Regions from separate parts of the Rhizobacter sp. P3_C12 genome, predicted to be linked through region 3. Evidence: predicted binding sites of a transcription regulator. Region 3 holds the regulator's gene; each other region holds the start of a gene.
What was found. The regulator sigma-54, encoded in region 3, starts transcription at its own class of promoters, with help from an activator protein. The targets are predictions, from matches to a motif close to TGGCANGNAANCTGCTTT.
Positions count from the first base shown of each region.

Region 1: a site for sigma-54 is predicted at 2,814-2,831, ahead of atzF (allophanate hydrolase). Genes of this name have one in related genera too.
Region 2: a site for sigma-54 is predicted at 3,522-3,539, ahead of AC1DXV_RS04570 (TorF family putative porin). Genes of this name have one in related genera too.
Region 4: a site for sigma-54 is predicted at 2,417-2,434, ahead of AC1DXV_RS04710 (pilin). Genes of this name have one in related genera too.

Region 1 is NZ_JBFUGW010000225.1:5,236-10,255, reverse strand. Features, by position in the region: partial or broken gene AC1DXV_RS25855 (AtzE family amidohydrolase) at 1-666, opposite strand, end outside; gene AC1DXV_RS25850 (DUF4089 domain-containing protein) at 663-881, opposite strand; gene atzF (allophanate hydrolase) at 924-2,753, opposite strand; gene AC1DXV_RS25840 (LacI family DNA-binding transcriptional regulator) at 2,949-4,043, shown strand; gene AC1DXV_RS25835 (dihydrodipicolinate synthase family protein) at 4,077-4,994, opposite strand; gene AC1DXV_RS25830 (aldo/keto reductase) at 5,005-5,020, opposite strand, start outside.
Region 2 is NZ_JBFUGW010000014.1:27,462-32,587, forward strand. Features, by position in the region: gene AC1DXV_RS04550 (sensor histidine kinase) at 59-1,348, shown strand; gene AC1DXV_RS04555 (response regulator) at 1,345-2,049, shown strand; gene AC1DXV_RS04560 (hypothetical protein) at 2,039-2,485, shown strand; partial or broken gene AC1DXV_RS04565 (ATP-binding protein) at 3,159-3,296, opposite strand; gene AC1DXV_RS04570 (TorF family putative porin) at 3,584-4,321, shown strand; gene AC1DXV_RS04575 (P-II family nitrogen regulator) at 4,371-4,709, shown strand; gene AC1DXV_RS04580 (ammonium transporter) at 4,734-5,126, shown strand, end outside.
Region 3 is NZ_JBFUGW010000325.1:314-5,439, reverse strand. Features, by position in the region: gene AC1DXV_RS29950 (THUMP domain-containing class I SAM-dependent RNA methyltransferase) at 40-1,284, opposite strand; gene AC1DXV_RS29945 (RNA polymerase factor sigma-54) at 1,296-2,828, opposite strand; gene lptB (LPS export ABC transporter ATP-binding protein) at 2,839-3,615, opposite strand; gene lptA (lipopolysaccharide transport periplasmic protein LptA) at 3,612-4,235, opposite strand; gene AC1DXV_RS29930 (thiol:disulfide interchange protein DsbA/DsbL) at 4,324-4,992, opposite strand; partial or broken gene AC1DXV_RS29925 (SPOR domain-containing protein) at 5,080-5,126, opposite strand, start outside.
Region 4 is NZ_JBFUGW010000015.1:9,920-15,045, forward strand. Features, by position in the region: gene AC1DXV_RS04695 (Stp1/IreP family PP2C-type Ser/Thr phosphatase) at 1-555, shown strand, start outside; gene AC1DXV_RS04700 (FHA domain-containing protein) at 623-1,291, shown strand; gene AC1DXV_RS04705 (MBL fold metallo-hydrolase) at 1,488-2,264, shown strand; gene AC1DXV_RS04710 (pilin) at 2,480-2,950, shown strand; gene AC1DXV_RS04715 (PglL family O-oligosaccharyltransferase) at 3,033-4,691, shown strand; gene tfpZ (TfpX/TfpZ family type IV pilin accessory protein) at 4,732-5,126, shown strand, end outside.

The DNA.
Region 1 (5,020 bases), on a different contig from region 3:
CGGCCCCAGGTGGTCGAGGCTCGCGACGAACGGGAAGCTGCCGCGCCGCGACAGCCGCCCGAAGGTCGGCTTCAGCCCCCACACGCCGCACAGCGACGACGGCACGCGGATCGAGCCGTTGGTGTCGGAGCCGAGCGTCACCGGCACCTGGCCGGCCGCCACCGCGGCGCCGCAGCCGCCCGACGATCCGCCTGCGGTGCGCGTCAGGTCGCGCGGGTTGCGGCTCGGGCCGTAGTGGCTGTTCTCGGTGGTGAAGCCATAGGCGAACTCGTCCATGTTCAGCGCGCCCACCAGCACCGCGCCGGCCGCGCGCAGGCGCTCGACCAGCACCGCATCGGCCGCGGCCGGTGGCTCGCCCTGGCGCACCTTGCTGCCGGCGCGCGTGGTCAGGCCTTCGATGTCGAACAGGTTCTTCACCGCATACGGCAGCCCGGCCAGCGCCGGCAGCACCTCGCCGCGGGCGCGCATCGCATCGACCGCGCGCGCCTCGCGCACCGCACGCTCGAAGGTGCCGTCGGTGAAGGCGTTGACCCGTGCGTCGCAGACCTCGATGCGGGCGATGCAGTGCTCGAGCGCCTCTTCGGCCAGCATCTCGCCGCTGCGCACGGCGCGCACCACCGACATGCCGGTGCTCATCCCGCCGGCATGCGCGAGACGCGCCGTCATGCCGGATCCTCGGCCGGGAACGGCGCCGGGCAGTAGACCTCGGCCGGTTCCAGCTCGGCGCCGAGCGGCAGCAGCCGCAGCGGCGTGACCATCGTGCGCGTGCGGGCCAGGTGCGTCGCGACGCGCGCGACCTGCGCCTCGTCGAGCGGCAGCTCCAGCAGCCGGGCGCTGGCGCGCACGAAATCGACGATGTCGGATGGGGTGGTGTCGGTCATGGCGGAAGACCTCCTTGCGCGGGAGTGCTGCAAGGACCGTGCTCAGCCGAGCGAAGCGAGGAAGCCGCGCCAGCCGCCGTACGCGGTGATGTCCAGCGCGCTGCCGCCGGCTGCCACGCCACGCGGCTCGCAGACGAAGCCGCGCTCCTGCGTGCCGTCGTCCAGCTCTACCGTGCCGAGCGCGAGCGGCGGGCCGACCATCTGCAGGAAGCTGCCGCCGTGGGCCGCGTCGATCTCCCACACCTCCACGTCGATCGCGCGACCCGCCTCGGGGCCGACATGCACCAGCGCGGGTCGCGTCGGCGCGTGGCCGGTCAGCGAATGCAGCCGGTACGCCGGCGCGGTGCGGGTGCGGCGCAGCAGCCGGCCGGCGCGTTCGGTCAGCTGCCAGTTCAGCGCGAGCCCGCTCATGTGCGCGCCGACGACGACCAGCCGCAGCGGCTGCGCGGGCGCGGGGGCGGCCAGCACCGGCGCGGCACCGATCGGATGCCGCATCACGCCGGCGGTCGGCTCGAACACGCGGGCGAGCGTGGCGGCCAGCCCGGCCAGCGCGAAATCGCTGAACGCCGGCCCGATCAGCGTGACGCCGGCCGGCAGGCCGTCGCCGCGCATCGGGCCGGGCAGCGCATGGGCCGCCATGTCGAGCAGGTTGACGAAGTTCGTGTAGTGGCCGAGGCGCCGGTTCGGCTCGAACGGATCGGCCTGCAGCGCGGCCCGCGTCGGGTGCGTCGGCGCGCTCGGCACCACCAGCACCGCGACCTGCGACCACATCGCCGCTGCCTGGCGCTGCGCCGCGGCCAGCGCGTACTGCGCCTCGAACAGCTCGTGGGCGGCCGGCGCGCGGCCGCTGCGCACGATCGCCGCGACGGTGGGGTCGGCACCGGGCGGGTCGCCATCGAGGAAGGCGCCGACCGCGGCATAGCGTTCGGCCACCCACGGCCCCTGGTACAGCAGCGCCGCAACGCGCGCGAGCGGCTCGAATGGCACCGGCACCAGCTTGCAGCCGCGCTCGCGCAGATGGACCAGCGCGGCCTCGAAGGCGTCGCGCGCCTGCGCATCGCCGAAGAACTCCAGCGTGTCGGGCACGCCGACCGCGAGGTCCTGCAACGCGTCCAGCCGCAGCCGCGGCGGCAACGCGCTGCGGCTGAACGGGTCCTGCGGATCGGGGCCGGCCGCCTGGCTCGCGACCACCCAGGCGTCTTCCGGCGTCAACGCGAACACCGAGATGCAGTCGAGGCTGCGGCAGGCCGGTACCACACCGGTCGACGGCAGCCAGCCCTTGGTCGGCTTCAACCCGCTGATGTGGCAGAAACCGGCCGGCACGCGGCCCGAGCCGGCTGTGTCGGTGCCGAGCGCGAACGGCACCTGGCCGGTCGCGACCACGTAGGCCGAGCCCGAACTGGAACCGCCGCTCACATGGGCTGCATCGAACGGGTTCGGCACCGCGCCGTACGGCGAACGCGTGCCCACCAGGCCGGTCGCGAACTGGTCGAGGTTGGTCTTGCCGACGGGAATGGCGCCGGCATCGGCCAGGCGTTGCACCGCGGTGGCATGCCGCGCGGCCGGGCCGCTCGCGAAGCCCGGGCAGGCGGCGGTGGTCGGCAACCCGGCCACGTCGATGTTGTCCTTCACCGCGAACGGCAGGCCGAAGAGGGGCAGCCGCTCCCACAGCGCCGCGCCTTCGCCGCGCGCGCGGGCATCGCAGGCCTCGGCCTCGGCCAGCAGTTCCTCCTCGGGCCGCAGCGCGATCCAGGCCGATGCCGCATGCCGTGCACGCTCGTGCAGCACGCGCTCCATCAGCCGACGCACCGTCAGGGTGCCTTCGCGCAGCGCCTGCTGCAGTTCACGCAAGGTCCGGGGCTCGAGGGACATGGGATCCGMGCTCCACAACAGGGCATCGACACGGGTCGAGAATGGGTGAATGCGATCTTGTATGCAAGTTGCGAGCCATGGTTTTCCCTCATGTTGCGTGGGTGCCGATACGCTCCTTCGGGGGTGTTTCAACGCCGCAATGCATGGATGCATGAACGTACACTTTTCGATTCACTCACAGCAGTACGGCCACGCATGAAGGCGGTCTCCAAGAAGGTCACCAAGAGCCCACCCCCCAAGCCGGCGCGCAAGCGTGCCGCTGCGGCGCCCGCCGTGGCCAGCGTCACCGACACATCGGTGACGCTGCAGATGGTGGCCGAGCTGGCGGGCGTGTCGTCGAGCACGGTCTCGCGCATCCTGAACGGCAGCGCGAAGGTGAGTCCGGCCAAGCAGAAGGCGGTCGATGCCGCGATCGCGCGGCTGGGCTTCATGCCGAACCCGGTGGCGCGCGGCCTGGCCGGCGGGCGCACGCTGAGCATCGGCGTGGTCACGCAGTCGATCGACAGCCCGTTCTACGGCGAAGGCCTGCGCGGCATCGAGGCGGTGCTCGGCGCGGCCGGCTACATGCCGCTGTTCGCGAGCGGCCACTGGACGGTGGCCGACGAGAAGAAATGCGTCGACCTGCTGCTGTCGCGGCGCGTCGACGGCCTGATCGTCTTCACCGGCCGGCTGCCCGACGAGGTGCTGATGCAGGTGGCGCGGCGCGTGCCGACGGTGGTGACGGGGCGCAAGCTCTCGGCCCCCGGCCTGTTCAGCCTGAACTTCGCGAATGTCGAGGGCGCGCGCATGGCGACGCGGCACCTGATCGAACTGGGCCACCGGCGCATCGTGCACATCCTCGGTTCGCGCGAGCATGCCGATGCGCGCGAGCGCAAGGAAGGCTACCGCCGTGCGCTGAAGGAGGCCGGCATCGCCTACGACCCTGCGCTGGTGGTGCAGGGCGATTTCAGCGAGGCGGGCGGGCTGAAGGCGCTGAGCCAGCTGATGGAATCGCGCACCGACTTCAGCGCGATCTTCGCGGCGAACGACCAGACGGCCTATGGCGCGGCGCTCGGCCTGTACCGGCGCAACCTGCGCGTGCCCGACGACGTGGCGGTGGTCGGCTTCGACGACCTCGCGGGTTCGCAGTACTCGATCCCGCCGCTGACCACGATCCGCCAGCCGGTGTACCAGCTCGGCGAACTGGGCGCGCTGGCGGTGCTGGCGATGCTGCGCGGCGAGACGCCGGACGGCGCGCTACCGCCGCCGCTGCTCGTGATGCGGGAATCGACGCGACCGTTGAAGCGCTGAGAACGGAAGCATCCGTTCGCCCTCGGCAGGTGATCATCGGCCCCAGCGCAGCACCAGCGGATCCAGCCGCCGTGCCGCATCGAGCAGGCCGGTGCGCGTGGCCGGGTGCATCGGCGGGTACGGATGGCGCGGCGCATCGCACGCGATGACGCCGCCTTCCTTCATCAGTGCCTTCGCGCTCAGGAAGCCGCCCTGGCGGTTCTCGAAGTTGATCAGCGGCAGCCAGCGTGCATAGGCCGCGACGGCTGCTTCACGATTGCCTGCCGCGAACGCATCGACGATCTGCCGGATGCCGTCGGGGAAGCCGCCGCCGGTCATCGCACCGGTCGCGCCGGCATCCAGGTCGGCCAGCAGCGTGATCGCCTCCTCGCCGTCCCACGGGCCTTCGATCGCATCGCCGCCCAGCGCGATCAGGTCGCGCAGCTTGGCCGCCGCCTGCGGCACCTCGATCTTGAAGTAGCGCACGTTCGCCGTCTCGCGTGCGATGCGTGCCAGCGTGGCCGCGCTCAGCGTGGTGCCGCTGACGGGAGCGTCCTGCACCATGATCGGAATCGCGAGCGCCTCGGACAGCCGCGAGAAGAACTCGATGCTCTGGCCCTCGGGCACGCGCAGCGTCGCGCCGTGGTACGGCGGCATCGCCATCACCATCGCCGCGCCCTGCTGCTGCGCGCGCACGCTGCGCTCGATGCACAGCCGCGTGCTGAAGTGCGTGGTCGTCACGATCACCGGCACGCGGCCGGCCACGTGCTCGAGGATGGTTTTCGTCAGCAGCTCGCGCTCGGCATCGGCGATGACGAACTGCTCGGAGAAGTTCGCGAGGATGCACAGCCCGGTCGAGCCGGCATCGATCATGAAATCGACGCAGCGTTTCTGGCTCGGCAGGTCGAGCTCGCCGCTGTCGGTGAAGGTGGTGGGCACCACCGGGAACACGCCCTGGTATCGCGCGGTCATGCTTGTCTCCTCACACCGGCAGCGGG
Region 2 (5,126 bases), on a different contig from region 3:
ACGCCCCGGATGCGTCGCTTATGCTTTCCTGACGGTGGCCCTCCTAAGCTTTGCGCGCATGAACCTCCTCGTCGCTCCACCCGGCTGGCTGTTACTCGGTCTGCTGATGCTCAACGGCGTCGTCGGCGTCTTGCTCGTGCGGGCGCGGCGCGCCACGCGGACGGCACAAGGCCAAGCGCGTCGCGAGGAGCGTCTGCGCAACTGGAGCGACCGGCTGCGCGACGCGAGCGACCCGGCGACACATGCCAACGCGCTGCTCGATGCACTGGTCGCCGCCGGCGGCGTGCCGGTGGCCGTGCTCGTGTCGATCAAGCTCGGCGTGCACGAACAGGATGCAGCGGCGCTGCAGGTGGGCGAGGCGAGTGCCGAGCAGGAGGCCGGTCTGAAGCTGTGCATATGGCTAGGAGAAGCGCTCGGCCCGGGCAGCCGGCGCGATACGGAACAGCCCGACGTCTACCTGCCCTTGCGCGGACGCGGCGTGACGCTCGGTGCGGCGGTGCTGCGCGGCCTGGGCACCATGGTCGACCTGAGCCTGTGCGCCCACGCGCAAGCGCTGTGCGACCAGATGGGCCTGGCATTGCAACGCTCACTCTCCGCCCGCGACGAGCAGCAGGCACGCGAACTGGCGCGCGAGCAGGCCGTGCGCACGGCGCTGCTGGCCGCCGTCTCGCACGACTACCGCACCCCGCTGGCGAGCATCATGAGTGCGGCATCGTCGCTGGATCAGCAGGCCGAGCGGCTCGACCTGGCGCAGCAGCGCAAGCTCGCCGCCGGCATCGTCGAAGAGGTGCAGCGCCTGAGCCGGCTGACCGACAACACACTGCAGCTGGTGCGACTCCACGCACCGGGTGTGGAACCGCAGTGCGACTGGGAATCGGCCGAGGAGATCGTCGGCACGGCACTGCGGCGGGCGCGGCGGCGGGATGGAGGCCGGCAGGTGCGCGCTCGCGTCGAGCCCGGGCTGCCGCTGCTGTGGTGTGACGCGATGCTGGTCTCGCAGCTGCTCGACAACCTGGTCGACAACGCGCTGAAGTACGGCCCGCCCGGCGCGCCGGTGGAGATACTGATGCGCCAAATCGCTGACCGGATGCTGCTGGCGGTGCGCGATCGCGGCCCGGGCATTGCATTGGCCTGGCGCGAGCGTGTCTTTGATGTCTTTCAGCGCGGTGAGAGCGACGCGTCGCAGCGTCCGGGTGCCGGTGTGGGGCTGGCGGTGTGCCGGGCGATCGCCCGAGTGCACGGCGGCGAGCTGACCCTGCGCCCGCGCAGCCACGGCGGCTGCAGCTTCGAGTGTCTGTTGCCACTGCGGGAGCCGCCTTCGGGTCCGCCGGAAAGCGAGAATCCATGAGCCTTCGCATCCTGCTAGTCGAGGATGATCGCGACCTGCGAGCCGCGCTGCGTGAGGCGCTGGTCGTCGAAGGGTATGACGTGCTCCCGGCTGCCAGCTTGGCCGACGCCCACGCACTGGCACAGCATGCCGAGTCCGGAGGGGGCGTCGATCTGGTGCTGCTCGACCTGGGCCTGCCCGACGGCGACGGTCAGATCTTCCTGCAAGCGCTGCGGCGATCGCGCGCGACGCCGCTGATCGTGATCTCCGCGCGCCAGGCCGAGGTGCAGAAGATCGAGTTGCTCGACGCCGGCGCCGACGACTACCTCGTCAAGCCCTTCAGTCTGCCCGAGCTGCTGGCGCGCATGCGCGTGGCCCTGCGCCACCGCGGCACCGTGGCGCAGCCGGCCATCACGCACTATCGTCACGAGGAACTGGATGTCGACCTCGCGGCGCACCGCGTCACAGTGGAGGGCGCCGAGGTGCACTTGACACCCACCGAGTTCAAGCTGCTGGCGCGCCTGGTGCGCCAGGCCGGGCAGGTGGTCACGCATCGGCGCCTGCTCGCCGACGTGTGGGGTGCGGAGCACACGGAGCAGACGCACTACCTGCGTCTTTACATGGCGCAGTTGCGCGCGAAGCTGGAGCGCGACCCGGCCGAGCCACGCCGGCTGCTCAACGAGCCCGGCGTCGGCTATCGAATCGTAGAGGGTGCGGACTGAGCCGGCCGCGGCCTCACTCGATGTGATCCAGTTCAATGCGGCGTTCGCGAATCTGCGTCACCACGAGCGGTCGTTCAAGGCGGACTTGATCCTGCATGGCCTTGTGCCCTGCGCGTCCGTCTCGGCCATCGCGCTGACGGCTGGCATCAACGCCAACCTGCTGTTCAAGTGGCGGCGAGACCATCTCCGCGCGATGCGTGCACCGACGGGCGTGGCCGTGACGCTGGTGCCGGTGCAGCTGGCGCCGGCAGTTGAGACAGCGCCGCTGGCGACAACAACGAGCTCGGACGGCATGGATATCGGCAAGTCCCCGCCCTCGGACGAGCACGACGGCATGATCGAAGTCGACTTCGCCGGCGCACGACTGCGAGTTCACAGTTTGGGTCGACGAGAAGGCGCTGATGCTCGTGCTGGCGCCCTGCGCCGCTGCGCATGATCGGCTTGCGTGCCGGGACACGCGTCTGGGCATCGACTGGCAGCCGCCGCACAAGCAATTCAGAATCCCGCGCCAAGCGTCCGGGTGAGTGACGCAGTTGGAAAGCGGTGATCGCAGTGTCGCTGCATCGCCGCAGGTCGCATCAGTGTTTCCGGAAGTTCCGGTTTCGGGCAGGCGATTCGGCGCCTCCACTGGCTTCTTTGGGTCGATAGCTCTGATTCGCAGCTCGCAGTAGCAGCCGTTCGACCTGGTCAGCGCCGGCATGCAGGCCCGTCCATTCGGGCGTGACCGAGCAAACCCAACGCGTTGCGCGACGAAGGACTCCTCTCCGTCAGAGCGGTCGCTCGAGCGACGGGCTCTGACCGACCGCAACCAGTCTTAAACCGCCGTTCGTCAAGTGAACGGACAGGAATTCCACTTATGACGAACAGAGCGGAGCCTGCATGACCAGAAGGCGCTCGCGACGGCGGCCACCAAGGACGATCGATGGCCGGCGTGAGGTGAGGCCGCTTGCCTGCGTTGTTCCGCCTTCATTGGGCATTGTTGAGGTTCGGGTCAAACAATGATTCCACACAACCGTTTGCGGAGTCAGAGGGCCGAAAAACGTGAGAGCCCCATCGCTAAGCTATTGATTCTTGGTGCACCTGTGTGCGGAGTTCATTGTTGAACACACGCGCGCCTCTTTCACCTCGGTGTCGGCCAGCCCGACCAGCGTGAAGTTCGGCAGGCCGTTGGCCAGGTGCACCTCGACGGTGACTTCGGGTGCCGCCAGGCCATCGAGGGCCCGGCTGTGGACGACGGCCAATGTCATGCGCATTCCCCGCTTCGCAGATGAGAGGGGCGCGATTCTGCCCAGGGAGGGGATCCTCCGACACGGGGCATCTGTCCCCTGTTCAATCGAGCCGGTTTGCACCAGGAGCGGGCACTCGGGTGCATGCTGTGTCAATTGGCACCTATGCGGTGCGTTTTGCGCAAGACAGCCCACTGAAAGCCGCCGAATGAGCCCCGATGGGGCGCGCATGCCCCAAAAAGTCCATGGCACAAAAGCTGCACAGAGGCCCCGGCCCCTCTGTTTCAAAAACGCCTGGAGATATCTGCATGAAGAAGATCGTGATCCTTTCGGCCCTGGCATCGCTGTTCGCCGTGTCGGTCCATGCCGAAGACGCCGCGCCGGCCGTGGCCACCAACTTCAGCCTGACCACGAACTACAAGTACCGCGGCCAGGACCAGGGCAACAACAAGCCGGCCGTGCAGGGTGGCTTCGACTACGCGAACAGCGGCTTCTATGTCGGCAACTGGAACTCGAGCATCGGGTTCACCAATTCCGGCATCGAGATGGACTTCTATGGCGGCTACAAGGGCGAGATCACGAAGGACGTCGGCTTCGATGTCGGCGTGCTGCAGTACTACTACTCGCAGAAGGACAAGGTCGTCGACTTCAACACCACCGAGCTCTATGGCGCGCTGAGCTACGGCCCGGTGTCGCTGAAGTACTCGACCACCGTTTCGAAGGACTACTTCGGCCTCGGCGAATCGGCCGGCCTGCTGCTGGGCCAGCCGGCGCCCAAGGGCCGCAATACCGGCTACCTGGACCTGTCGGGCAATTTCGAGGTCGCCAAGGGCATCACGCTGAACGCCCACATGGGCTTCACGCGCCTGTCGGGCGAACTGAAGGACGTCGGCTACGAGAACTACGCCGACTACAAGTTCGGCGCGACGATGGACCTCGGATCGGGCTTCTCGGGCGGCGCTGCGATCGTCGGCGCGACCAAGAAGGATTTCTACGGCGACATCAACAAGGCGCGCGCCATCCTGACGATCACCAAGTCGATGTGAGCCCGCGCCTGCGCGTGCCCCACCCATTCATTGCCAACAGGAGCATTCCATGAAGATGGTGACTGCCATCGTCAAGCCCTTCAAGCTCGACGAAGTGCGTGAAGCCTTGAGCGCCATCGGCGTCCAGGGCATCACGGTGACCGAGGTCAAGGGTTTCGGCCGCCAGAAGGGCCACACCGAGCTGTACCGCGGTGCGGAGTACGTCGTCGACTTCCTGCCGAAGGTCAAGATCGAGGCCGCCGTCGACGACGGCCTGATCGACCGCGTGATCGAAGCCATCGAAGGTGCGGCCCGCACCGGCAAGATCGGCGACGGCAAGATTTTCGTGTCGCCCCTCGAGCAGGTGGTGCGCATCCGCACCGGCGAGACCGGCAAGGACGCCCTCTGAGCCCGCCAACAACAAGAGACAACCATGAAGAAACTCATTGCCACACTCGCCCTGGGCTTCGCCGCCTGGGGCTTCGCCGGCGTCTCGCTGGCGCAGGACGCGGCCTCCGCGCCCGCCGCCACGGCTTCGGCCGCGGCGCCTGCAGCCGCGGTTGACGCGGCGTCCGCACCGGTTGCCGCAGCGTCCGCTGCGGCGGCCGCGTCGGCGCCTGCCGTGCCGGTCGCCAACAAGGGCGACGTCGCCTGGATGATCGTCGCGACGCTGCTCGTGATCATGATGACGGTGCCGGGCCTGGCGCTGTTCTACGGCGGCCTGGTCCGCAGCAAGAACATGCTGTCGGTGCTGATGCAGGTGATGGTCACCTTCTCGCTGATCGTCGTGCTGTGGACCATCTATGGCTACAGCCTGGCGTTCACC
Region 3 (5,126 bases):
TCGACCGGCGTACCCGCCGGGCGAGGGGTTGTCATGACCTCAGCGCGCTGAACCCGCGACCAGGTCGAAGCGGAACAGCCGGCACTCGATCGGGCCGTTCCACATCGGCGTGCGCTTCGATTCCTTCAGGCGCATCGCGCCGGGCAGCTTCATGTCCGGGCTCAGCACATAGGCCGTCCAGCCGCCTTCGTGCTGCGTGTACGCGCGCTTCCAGTGAGCGGACAGCCGCGGGAAGAAATCAGCGACCAGCGCCTTGTTGTCGCCATCCGCGTCCTCGCGCGCCGGCGCTGCCGCGCGCGCCTTGCCCGCGACCTCGATGCGCTCGCCGTACGGCGGGTTGATCATCAGCGTGCCGGGCAGCGTGGCCGGCAGCGCGGGCGCCGGGCGCTCCAGCGCATCGCCGCCGTTGAACTGGATCGCGTCCTCGACGCCGGCGCGCTGCGCATTGCGGCGCGCGAAATCGACCATCCGGAACGACACGTCGCTCGCGTGGATGGGCACCGCGCTCGCGTGGATGCGTGACTGCGCATGGCTCTTCAGGCGCTGCCATTGCGCACGCATCTCGGCATCGGCGAACGGCAGCAACCGCTCGAACGCGAAGCGGCGCTTCAGCCCGGGCGCGATGCCGCAGGCGATCTGCGCGGCCTCGATCGCGATCGTGCCGGAGCCGCAGCACGGGTCGTGCAGCGCGCCGCCGGCCTCGGGCGTGCCGCGCCAGCCGGCGGCGGCCAGCATCGCGGCAGCCAGCGTCTCCTTCAGCGGCGCGTCGCCCTTGTCCTCGCGCCAGCCGCGCTTGAACAGCGGCTCGCCCGAGGTGTCGACGTACAGCGACGCCCGCTCCTCGCCGACGTGCAGCAGCAGCGGCAGGTCGGGGTGGCGGGTGTCGACGCTCGGGCGCGTGCCGGTGGCCTCGCGCAACTGGTCGCACACCGCGTCCTTGATGCGCAGCGCGGCGAAGTTCAGGCTGCGCAGCGGGCTGCGGTGCGCGGTGGTGTCGACGCGCAGCGTGTGCTCGGGCGTGATCCACTGCTGCCAGTCGACGCTGCGCGCGAGCTCGTACAGGTCGTGCTCGTCGCGGTACGGCCCCTCGGCCACCTCGGCCAGCACGCGCTGCGCGAGCCGGCATTCGAGGTTCAGCGTCATCACGTCCTGCGGGTCGCCGTCGAGCGCGACGCCGCCGCGGCCGGCGTGCACCTGCGCGGTCGGCAGGATGCGCAGCACCTCTTCTTCGAGGAGCGCTTCAACGCCCGCGGCACAGGGCAGGAACAGGGGGAGGGCGCACATCGGGATTCAGTTCAGAGAGACTTGCGGAGGTTCGCGGGGGCGATCTTCAGCGCTTCGCGGTACTTCGCCACCGTGCGGCGCGCGACCTGGATGCCCTGCTCTTCCAGCATGTGGCTGAGCTGGCTGTCCGACAGCGGCTTGGCCGCGTCCTCGGCACTCACCAACTGCTTGATCAGCGCCCGCACCGCGGTGCTCGAGGCATTGCCGCCGGCCTCGGTGTTCAGCGACGAGCCGAAGAAGTACTTCAGCTCGAAGGTGCCGAACATCGTGGCCATGTACTTGGCCGTCGTCACGCGCGAGATGGTCGACTCGTGCAGGCCGAGCTCGTCGGCGATCTCGCGCAGCACCAGCGGCTTCATCGCGATCTCGCCGTGCGTGAAGAAGCTCTTCTGCCGCTCGACGATCGCCTGCGAGACGCGCTGGATGGTGTCGAAGCGCTGCTGGATGTTCTTCATGAACCAGCGCGCCTCCTGCAGCCGCGAGCTCAGCGCGCTGCCACCGGCGCCGCCGGAGCCGCGGCCCTGGCGGATCGCCTGCGCATAGAGGTCGTTGATGCGCAGCTTGGGCATCACGTCGGGGTTCAGCACGACCTTCCAGTTGCGGCCCGATTTCTGCACGATCACGTCGGGCACGATGATGTTGGCCTCGGCCCGCGCGAACGGGCGGCCGGGCTTCGGCTCCAGCGCGACGATCAGCGTCTGCGCTTCCTTGATCAGCTCCTCGTCGGCGCCGGTCGCGGCCATCAGCTTCTTCATGTCGCGCCGGGCCAGCAGGTCCAGGTGCTGCTTGCAGATGATGATCGCGATCATCTGCGCCTCGCAGCGCTCCTGCGCGCGCAGCTGCAGCGTCAGGCATTCGCCCAGGTTGCGGGCGCCGACGCCCAGCGGCTCCATGTTCTGCAGCCACTTCAGCGCGCACTGCAGGCGCTCGAGGATCTCCTCCTGCTGCTCGGGGTCGCCGGCCAGTTCGGCGGCGATCTCCTCGAGCGGGTCGGCCAGGTAGCCGTCGTCGTCGAGCGACTCGATCAGCACGGTGATCGCGATCGCATCTTCGGCGCTGACGCGCATGCCGAGCAGTTGCTCGCGCAGGTGATCCTGCAGGCTGGGGGCCTGCGGGTTGCGGTCCTGGCCGTCGAAGTCGTCGTCGGGGTTGCTGCCGCTGCCGGCCGCGCTGGGCGTCTCGCGGATGCCGTCGAAATCGTCGCGCTCGGTGCCGTTCTCCCAGTCCTCGCGCTCGGTCGCGCCGAACTCGGCGCTGTCGACGCCGGCGGACTCGTCGGGCGCGGTCTCGGCCGACGACTCGCTCGCGGTGCTGCTGTCGGCCTCGCGCTCGGCATTGCGCTCCGACGTGGTCAGCCGTTCGGTCAGGGGCTCGGACGGAGCCGCTTCTTCCAGCTCGGCCTCGAGGAAGGGGTTCTGCTCCAGCATCTGCTCGACTTCCTGGTGGAGTTCGAGCGTGGAGAGCTGCAGCAGCCGGATGGACTGCTGCAACTGCGGCGTCAAGGCCAGGTGCTGCGACAGGCGGACCTGAAGGGAGGGCTTCATGTGTCAGCCCTCACATGCGGAAGTGTTCGCCGAGGTAGACCTTTRGCACATCGGCGTTGTCGACGATCTCGGCCGGCGTGCCCTCGGTGAGCACACGCCCCTCGCTGATGATGTACGCGCGGTCGCAGATGCCCAGCGTCTCGCGCACGTTGTGGTCGGTGATCAGCACGCCGATGCCACGGCTCTTCAGGAACCCGATGATCCGCTGGATCTCGATCACCGCGATCGGGTCGACGCCGGCGAACGGCTCGTCCAGCAGGATGAAGCGCGGCTGCGTGGCCAGCGCCCGGGCGATCTCGACGCGGCGGCGCTCGCCGCCCGACAGCGCCGGGGCCGGGCTGTCGCGCAGCTTCTCGATGCTCAGGTCATTCAGCAGGTCGCCGAGCAGCTTGTCGACGGTGGCCTTCGGCAGCTCCTTGCCGTCGGGGCCGCGCTGCAGCTCGAGCACGGCGCGGATGTTCTCCTCGACGGTCAGCTTGCGGAAGATCGAGGCCTCCTGCGGCAGGTAGCTCAGGCCCAGGCGCGAGCGCTGGTGGATCGGCAGGCGCTCGACGCGCTGGCCGTCGATCAGGATCTGGCCGTCATCGGCGCGCACCAGGCCGACGATCATGTAGAAGCTGGTGGTCTTGCCGGCGCCGTTCGGGCCGAGCAGCCCGACGACCTCGCCGCTGCGCACCGACAGGCGCACGTCCTTGACGACCTTGCGCGCGCCATAGGTCTTCTGCAGGCCGATGGCCTCGAGCCGGCTGGTGTCGGCGGCAGCGGTGCTGGCGGGGACGGCGCTCAACGGCGTGCTCCCGAGGCGGCCTGCGACGCCGCTTCGGCGGCGGCCGGCGTGCCTTCCTTCGGCGTGAACACGTAGCGCACGCGGCCGGTCGGGTTGCTCGGGGTCACCGCGGCGCTGCCGCCGGCGACGGTGAACAGCTCGGCCGTGCCGTCGTAGGTGATCAGCGCGCCGGTCACTTCGTCGGCCACCGCGGTGCCGCGCAGCCGGCGCACCGAGGCCTTGTTGACGAAGCGGATGGTGTCGAGCTTGCTGTCGTACTCGAGGCGCTCGGCCTCGCCCTCGACGAATTCATTCACGCCCTCGCGCTTCTGCCGGAAGCTGGCCGGCTGGGTCGGCGTGCCGACGGCGATGGCGGACTGGTAACCGTCCGGTCCCTCGCGCACCTCGATGCGCGCCGCCTTGATCAGCATCGTCCCCTTGCTGACGACGACGTTGCCGTTGAACACCACCAGCTGGTTGATCAGGTCGACCTTGCCCGGCTGGTCGGATTCGACTTCCATCTTCTTCAGCCGGTCGGCCCGTTCGGCCTGGGCCGGCAGCGCCGCGGCGAGCATGCAGCCGGCGGCGACAAGCGCCAGCCGACGCCGGGAGAAAAGGGAGGTGTAGGTAAGTGGGGTCATTGCGGCATGAAACTTGCAGGCCATTCTAGCCACAGTTTCATGCCGTCGGGGTTACGAGATGAAGTCGGCGTTGCACCGACTGGGGGTCTCAAGCGCCAGCGCGCGACTTCTGAATGAGGAAGTCGGTGACCTGCAGCATGCGCTCGTTGGTGCCGGCCAGCGACCCCGACGTGAAGTAGCGGCCATTGATGCCCAGGGCTGGCACGCCGTCGAGCTTGTAGGCCTCGGCCAGCTTGGCGGCCTGCTTGGTCTTGGTCTGCGTCGAGAACGAGTTGTAGGCCTCCAGGAACTTGGCGCTGTCGATGCCGTTCTTGGCCATGAAGGCGGCGATCTCGTCGGGCTTGTCCAGGCGGGCGTGCTCGTTGTGGATCGCGTAGAAGACCTTGCGGTGCATCGCCTCGACCTTGCCCAGCGTCTCGAGTGCATAGAAGATCTTCTGGTGCGCGACGAAGGGCTCGTCGCGGAACGCGACCGGCACGCGGCGGAACACCACGTCGGCCGGCAGCTTCTTCTGCCAGGCGTCGAGCGCCGGCTCGAAGGCGTTGCAGTGCGGGCAGCCGTACCAGAAGAATTCCAGCACCTCGATCTTGCCCGGCGTGGCAGGCGACACCGGCTGCGCGAACTTGATGTAGTTGGTGCCCTCGACCGGGGCGCCTTGCGCGAGGGCGCCGGTGCTGGCGGTGAGGCCGATGGTGCCCAGGCCGGCACCGCCCAGGCTGGCTCCGACCAGCTGTGCCGAGAAATCGCGACGGTTCATGTTCAGTTCCAAAGTGGTAGGGATCAACGACGAGCGGTGGAGTCGGTGTCGGATGGAAAAGTTCAGGGCTGCTCTTTCGATCCCGGCTTACTTCTGCACGCGGACCAGCGCCGATTCCACCCCCACGCCATCCA
Region 4 (5,126 bases), on a different contig from region 3:
GCGATGGACATCTGCGTCGACAACGCGAACCGGGCGATCTTCAACGCCGCCAATTCCAACCCGCAGTACGCCGGCATGGGCACCACGCTGGTGGTCGGCGCGTTCCGCGACGGCCGGCTGCTGATGGGTCACGTCGGCGATTCGCGCGGCTACCGCTTCCGTGCCGGCAGATTGCAACAGATCACGCACGACCATTCGCTGCTGCAGGAGCAGATCGATTCCGGGCTGATCACGCCGGAACAGGCTGCTTTCTCCGCCAACAAGAACCTCGTGACACGCGCGGTCGGCGTCGAAGACACCGTGTTGCTGGAGACCCACCTGCACGACCTGATGCCGGGCGACATCTACTTACTCTGCTCCGACGGGCTGTCTGACATGCTGGACGATGAAAGCATCGGCCAGGTGTTGCAGGCGCACGACTCGCTCGACGAGGCGGGTGCGGCGCTGATTGACGCAGCCAATGATGCGGGTGGAAAGGATAATATTGCGGTGGTCCTGGTTCGGGTACGGGGCCAGAGCATCGCGCCACGGTCCTGGTGGCCGTTCAGGCGTTGAGGCGCCAGCACATTGCACGGGGCCCGCGTTCGGTGCCCAGACATACAAGAGAGACTAGAGGTCAAGCATGGGCAAGTTGGTCGTATCGCTCGACGGGGTCGTGATCAAGGAAGTGCAGATCACCAAGGACAAGACGACCCTTGGCCGGCGGCCCTACAACGACATCGTGATCGACAACCTGGCCGTCAGCGGCGAGCACGCGGTGCTGCAGATGGTCGGCTCCGATGTGTTCATCGAAGACCTGAACAGCACCAACGGCACCTACATCAACGGCAAGGCCGTCAAGAAGCAGCTGCTGGCGCACAACGACACCGTCGAGATCGGCAAGTACAAGATCAAGTACCTGGTCGAGGACGGCACCGACTACGAGAAGACGATGATCATGAAGCCCGGCGCTGCGCCGGTGCCTTCGGCCCAGGGCTTTGCGCAGACGCTGGCGCCGGCCTCGGGCTTCGGCGGGCTCGCCGCGTCGTCGAACCCGGCCACCATCAAGGTGCTGAACGGGGCGGCGGCGGGCCGCGAGGTCGCGCTCACCAAGGTGGTCACCACCGTCGGCAAGCCCGGCGTGCAGGTCGCGTCCATCACCAAGCGCCCCGGCGGCTATGTGTTCGCCCACGTCGAAGGCGCCACGCGCCCGACGATCAACGGCAACCCGCTGGCCAGCGACACGCTGCCGCTGAAGAACGGTGACGTGATCGAACTCGCCGGCACGCAGATGCAGTTCGTGCAGGCCTGACGGGCTCGGCACCCGACGAGATTTTCTGTAGCCCGGCCGGCGTGAAGCAATTCACGTCGATCCCGAATGCCGGGTGTCGAGGTGTTCAAGGCGGGCCGAATCGCGGCTTCGCACCTTGCATCACCGGGCGGTCGCGGTCAGCATTCAGCGTTCTGTCCTGCTGGCGTGCGCGTGCCGCGCGCCTCCTGCCACCGCCATGAAAATCCGCGTCCTCGGGTGCTCCGGGGCCATTGCCGCAGGCAGCCGGACCACCGCCTTCCTGGTCGATCACGATGTGCTCGTCGATGCGGGCACCGGCGTGGGCGACCTGTCGCTCGATGAGCTGGCGCAGATCGACCACATCCTGATCAGCCACTCGCACCTCGACCACATCCTGTCGATCGGGCTGCTGGCCGACAGCGTGATGCGCCGGCGCATGGCCGCAGGCCGGCCGCCGATCCAGGTGCATGCGCTGCCGCAGACACTCGAGGCGCTGCGCCAGCACATCTTCAATGGCGTGATCTGGCCCGACTTCACGCGGCTGCCCAGCCGTGAGCAGCCGGTGCTGCAGCTGCGCCCGTTCGAGGTCGGCCAGCAATTGATGCTCGGCGGCAAGACATTCGAGGTGCTGAGCGCGGCGCACACGGTGCCGGCGGTCGGCTTCGGGTTGAAGGGCGCCGACGGCTGGTGGATCTACACCGGCGACACCGGGCCCAATCCGCTGCTGTGGGAGCGGCTGTCTGAAATGACGGTGGCGCACCTGGTGATCGAAACCGCGTTCAGCGACGACGAGCGCCAGCTGGCGCGCATCAGCCGGCACCTGTGCCCGGCGGCGCTGGGCCACGAACTCGGATCGCTGAAGGGCAGCGTCAATGTGCACATCACGCACATCAAGCCGGGCGAGGTCGACTCGGTGATGCAGGAAGTTGCCAACCTCGTCACGCCGCATCGCATCGCCGCGCTGCAGGCGGGTCAGATGATCGAACTGGCCTGAAGCATCTGACAACGGATTTCGCGGGGCCGGTGACAACTTCGGAGTGACGCTTTTCGTCAATCCAGAACCGGTGCAGTAGGCGATTGGTGCGGACGGTGACCGCCCGCGTCAGAACTGCGGGCGAAATTCACATCAAAACTAGGGATTGAGCTTGGCACGAGGACTGCATCTTGTCTGGCGTGTCCCACCCGTTCCCATCTCAGGAGCTCTACACCATGAAGCGCGTTCAACAAGGTTTTACCCTCATCGAACTGATGATCGTCGTTGCGATCATCGGTATTCTGGCTGCCGTCGCTCTGCCGGCTTACCAGGACTACACCATCCGTGCCAAGAACTCGGAAGTCATCCTGGCTGCGTCGGCTTGCCGCACCACGATCACTGAAGTGTTCCAGTCCGGAAGCTCCGTTCCTCAAGCAGCGAACAGCTGGGGCTGCGAGGCGAGCACCGCTTCGTCGCAATATGTCGCCCAGATTGCCACGGCGGCCACCACCGGCATCATCACCGTGACCAGCCAAGGCATCAAGAACATGGCTAACGGCGGTGTGGGCGGCAAGGTCACCCTGATCCCCTACAAGGATGCTGCCACCACCGCTCCGACGGCTGGCGACTCCGTCTACCGCTGGGTTTGCGGCGGCACGGGCACCGACATCCTGGCGAAGTTCCTGCCGGGTTCGTGCCGCGGCTGATCCGCATCGCTGATTTTTCAGCAGACAATGGCGGCCCTCGGGCCGCCATTTTCATTTTCCAAGCCCGTTTCCAGCGCACCCGATGCTCGAACTGCTGTCCCTGCTGGCCCTGGTGGCCGCCTGGCTGGTCCCGGATCATTACCCACCGTGGACATCGTTCTACAACGAGGTCTGTGCGGCGATCGCGTTGTTCGCCCTTGCGCTGGATGCCGGCCGCGGCTGGTTGCGTGAACGCCTGCCGGTCGTGTTCTGGTTCGTCTGTGCAGTGGCGCTCATCCCACCCGTGCAATGGCTGTGCGGCCGGCTGGTCTTTGCCGGCGACGCCTGGGTCGCGGCCTTCTACGTGATGGTTTTTGCTTCGGCGATCGGCGTCGGGTATGTGCGCGCCGGAATCAAACCGAGATTCGCCGAAGTGCTGTCCACCGTCTTGCTGGTGGGTGCCGTCGCTTCGAGTGTCCTCGCACTGGGACAGGCGCTGGAGTTGCCGATGGGCCTGTGGGCCGTCGAGATCCCGTCCGCCTTCCGTCCGTCGGCCAATCTGGGCCAGCCCAACAATCTGGCGACCCTGATCGGCATGGCCGGGGTCGGCCTGCTCTACCTGTACGAGCTGYGCCGCGTGGGCGGGATGTCGTCTGCCGCGCTGCTGGCGCTGCTGCTGACGGCGATGGCCGTGACGCAGTCGCGCACGGCCCTCGCATTCGGCCCCGTCGTGCTGGGTGGCATGCTGCTGATGAGGCGACGCGTCGGGTTCCGCACGCCACTGTCCGCGGTGGCTGCCGTCACGGCCTGCCAGTTCCTGCTGATGTGGATCTGGCCGCAAGTGCAGTCGGCGCTGCTGCTGACCAGCACGAACCCGCTCGGCGCACGGGCCTTGTCGTCGAATCGCTTCGTCGTGTGGCCGCAGCTGGTGGAGGCTCTCAACCACTCGCCCTGGAGCGGCTACGGCTGGCTTCAGGTCGGCGAAGCCCAGCTCAGCATGGCCGGACCGGGCGTGCAGTTCAACGAACTCTGGCTGCATGGTCACAACCTGTTCCTCGAGTTGCTGCTCTGGTGCGGCTATCCGCTGGGTGGCCTGCTCGGCCTGTGCATCGTCGCCTGGGCCGTCAGCCGGACCTTCTCCGTGCGCAGCCTGCCGGGTGCAGCCGGCGTGCTGACGCTGGCCGTGGTCGGCGCGCACAGCATGATCGAGTTACCGTACCACTACCTCTACCTGCTGGTGCCGGTCGGTCTGTGGATCGGCATCATCGAGCGCGATGTTCCCGGTCGCTTGAATTTCCCGGCGCGATGGGGCGTCCCGGCCGTGGCCGCCAGCGCGGCACTGGGGGTCGCGCTGACCTGGAACTATCGCGAGGTCGAAGAGGATTTCCGCCTGATCCGTTTCGAGAAGTCCGGCATCGGCCGATTGAGAGCGGCCCAGCCGGCACCGGACGCGCCGTTGCTGTCCTCGCTGACCTCATTCCTGCGGCTGTCTCGCCTGCCGCTCACGCCGGAACTGTCCGATGCGGATCTGGCCGAGTTGGCGCAGCTCATGCGACGCTACCCCTATCCCGCATCGATCTCGCGCTACGCTGCCGCGCTGGCACTGAAAGGTCGAGCCGATGAGGGCAGGCAGGTCTTCACGGGCATTCAATCGATCTACGGTGGCAAGATGGCCAGGAGCGAGCGGAAGGTCCTGCTCGAACAAGGCGAGCAGGCACAGCAGCCGAAGCTGGTCGAATTCGCAGCGACACTGCCCGATTGAGTTGCCGGCCTCGTTTCACAACCTCGCTTTCAGAGATGCCATGGACATCTTCCACGCCCTCCCACGCCGCGTCCGCGCCACGTCCTTGCATGTCCTCGTCAGCGCCTGCATCGCAGCGCTGGCGAGCGTGCTGGTGTTCCTGGTCTGGTACCCGAGCCCGTACGGTGAGCTCACCGGGGGCTTGAACCTGTTCGTCCTCCTGACGGCCGTCGACCTGGTACTCGGTCCGGTGCTGACGGCCGTTGTGGCCGCGCCGGGCAAGCCGATGCGCGAGCTGGTGCGCGACATCGCCGTCATTGCCTGCGTGCAGGTCGCCGCGTTCGGCTATGGCATCTACACGATCGCACTGGCGCGACCTGCCATCGTCGCCTTCGAGGTCGATCGCCTGCGCGTCGTGACGGCAGTCGAGATCGAGACCGAATCGCTGGCCGCCGC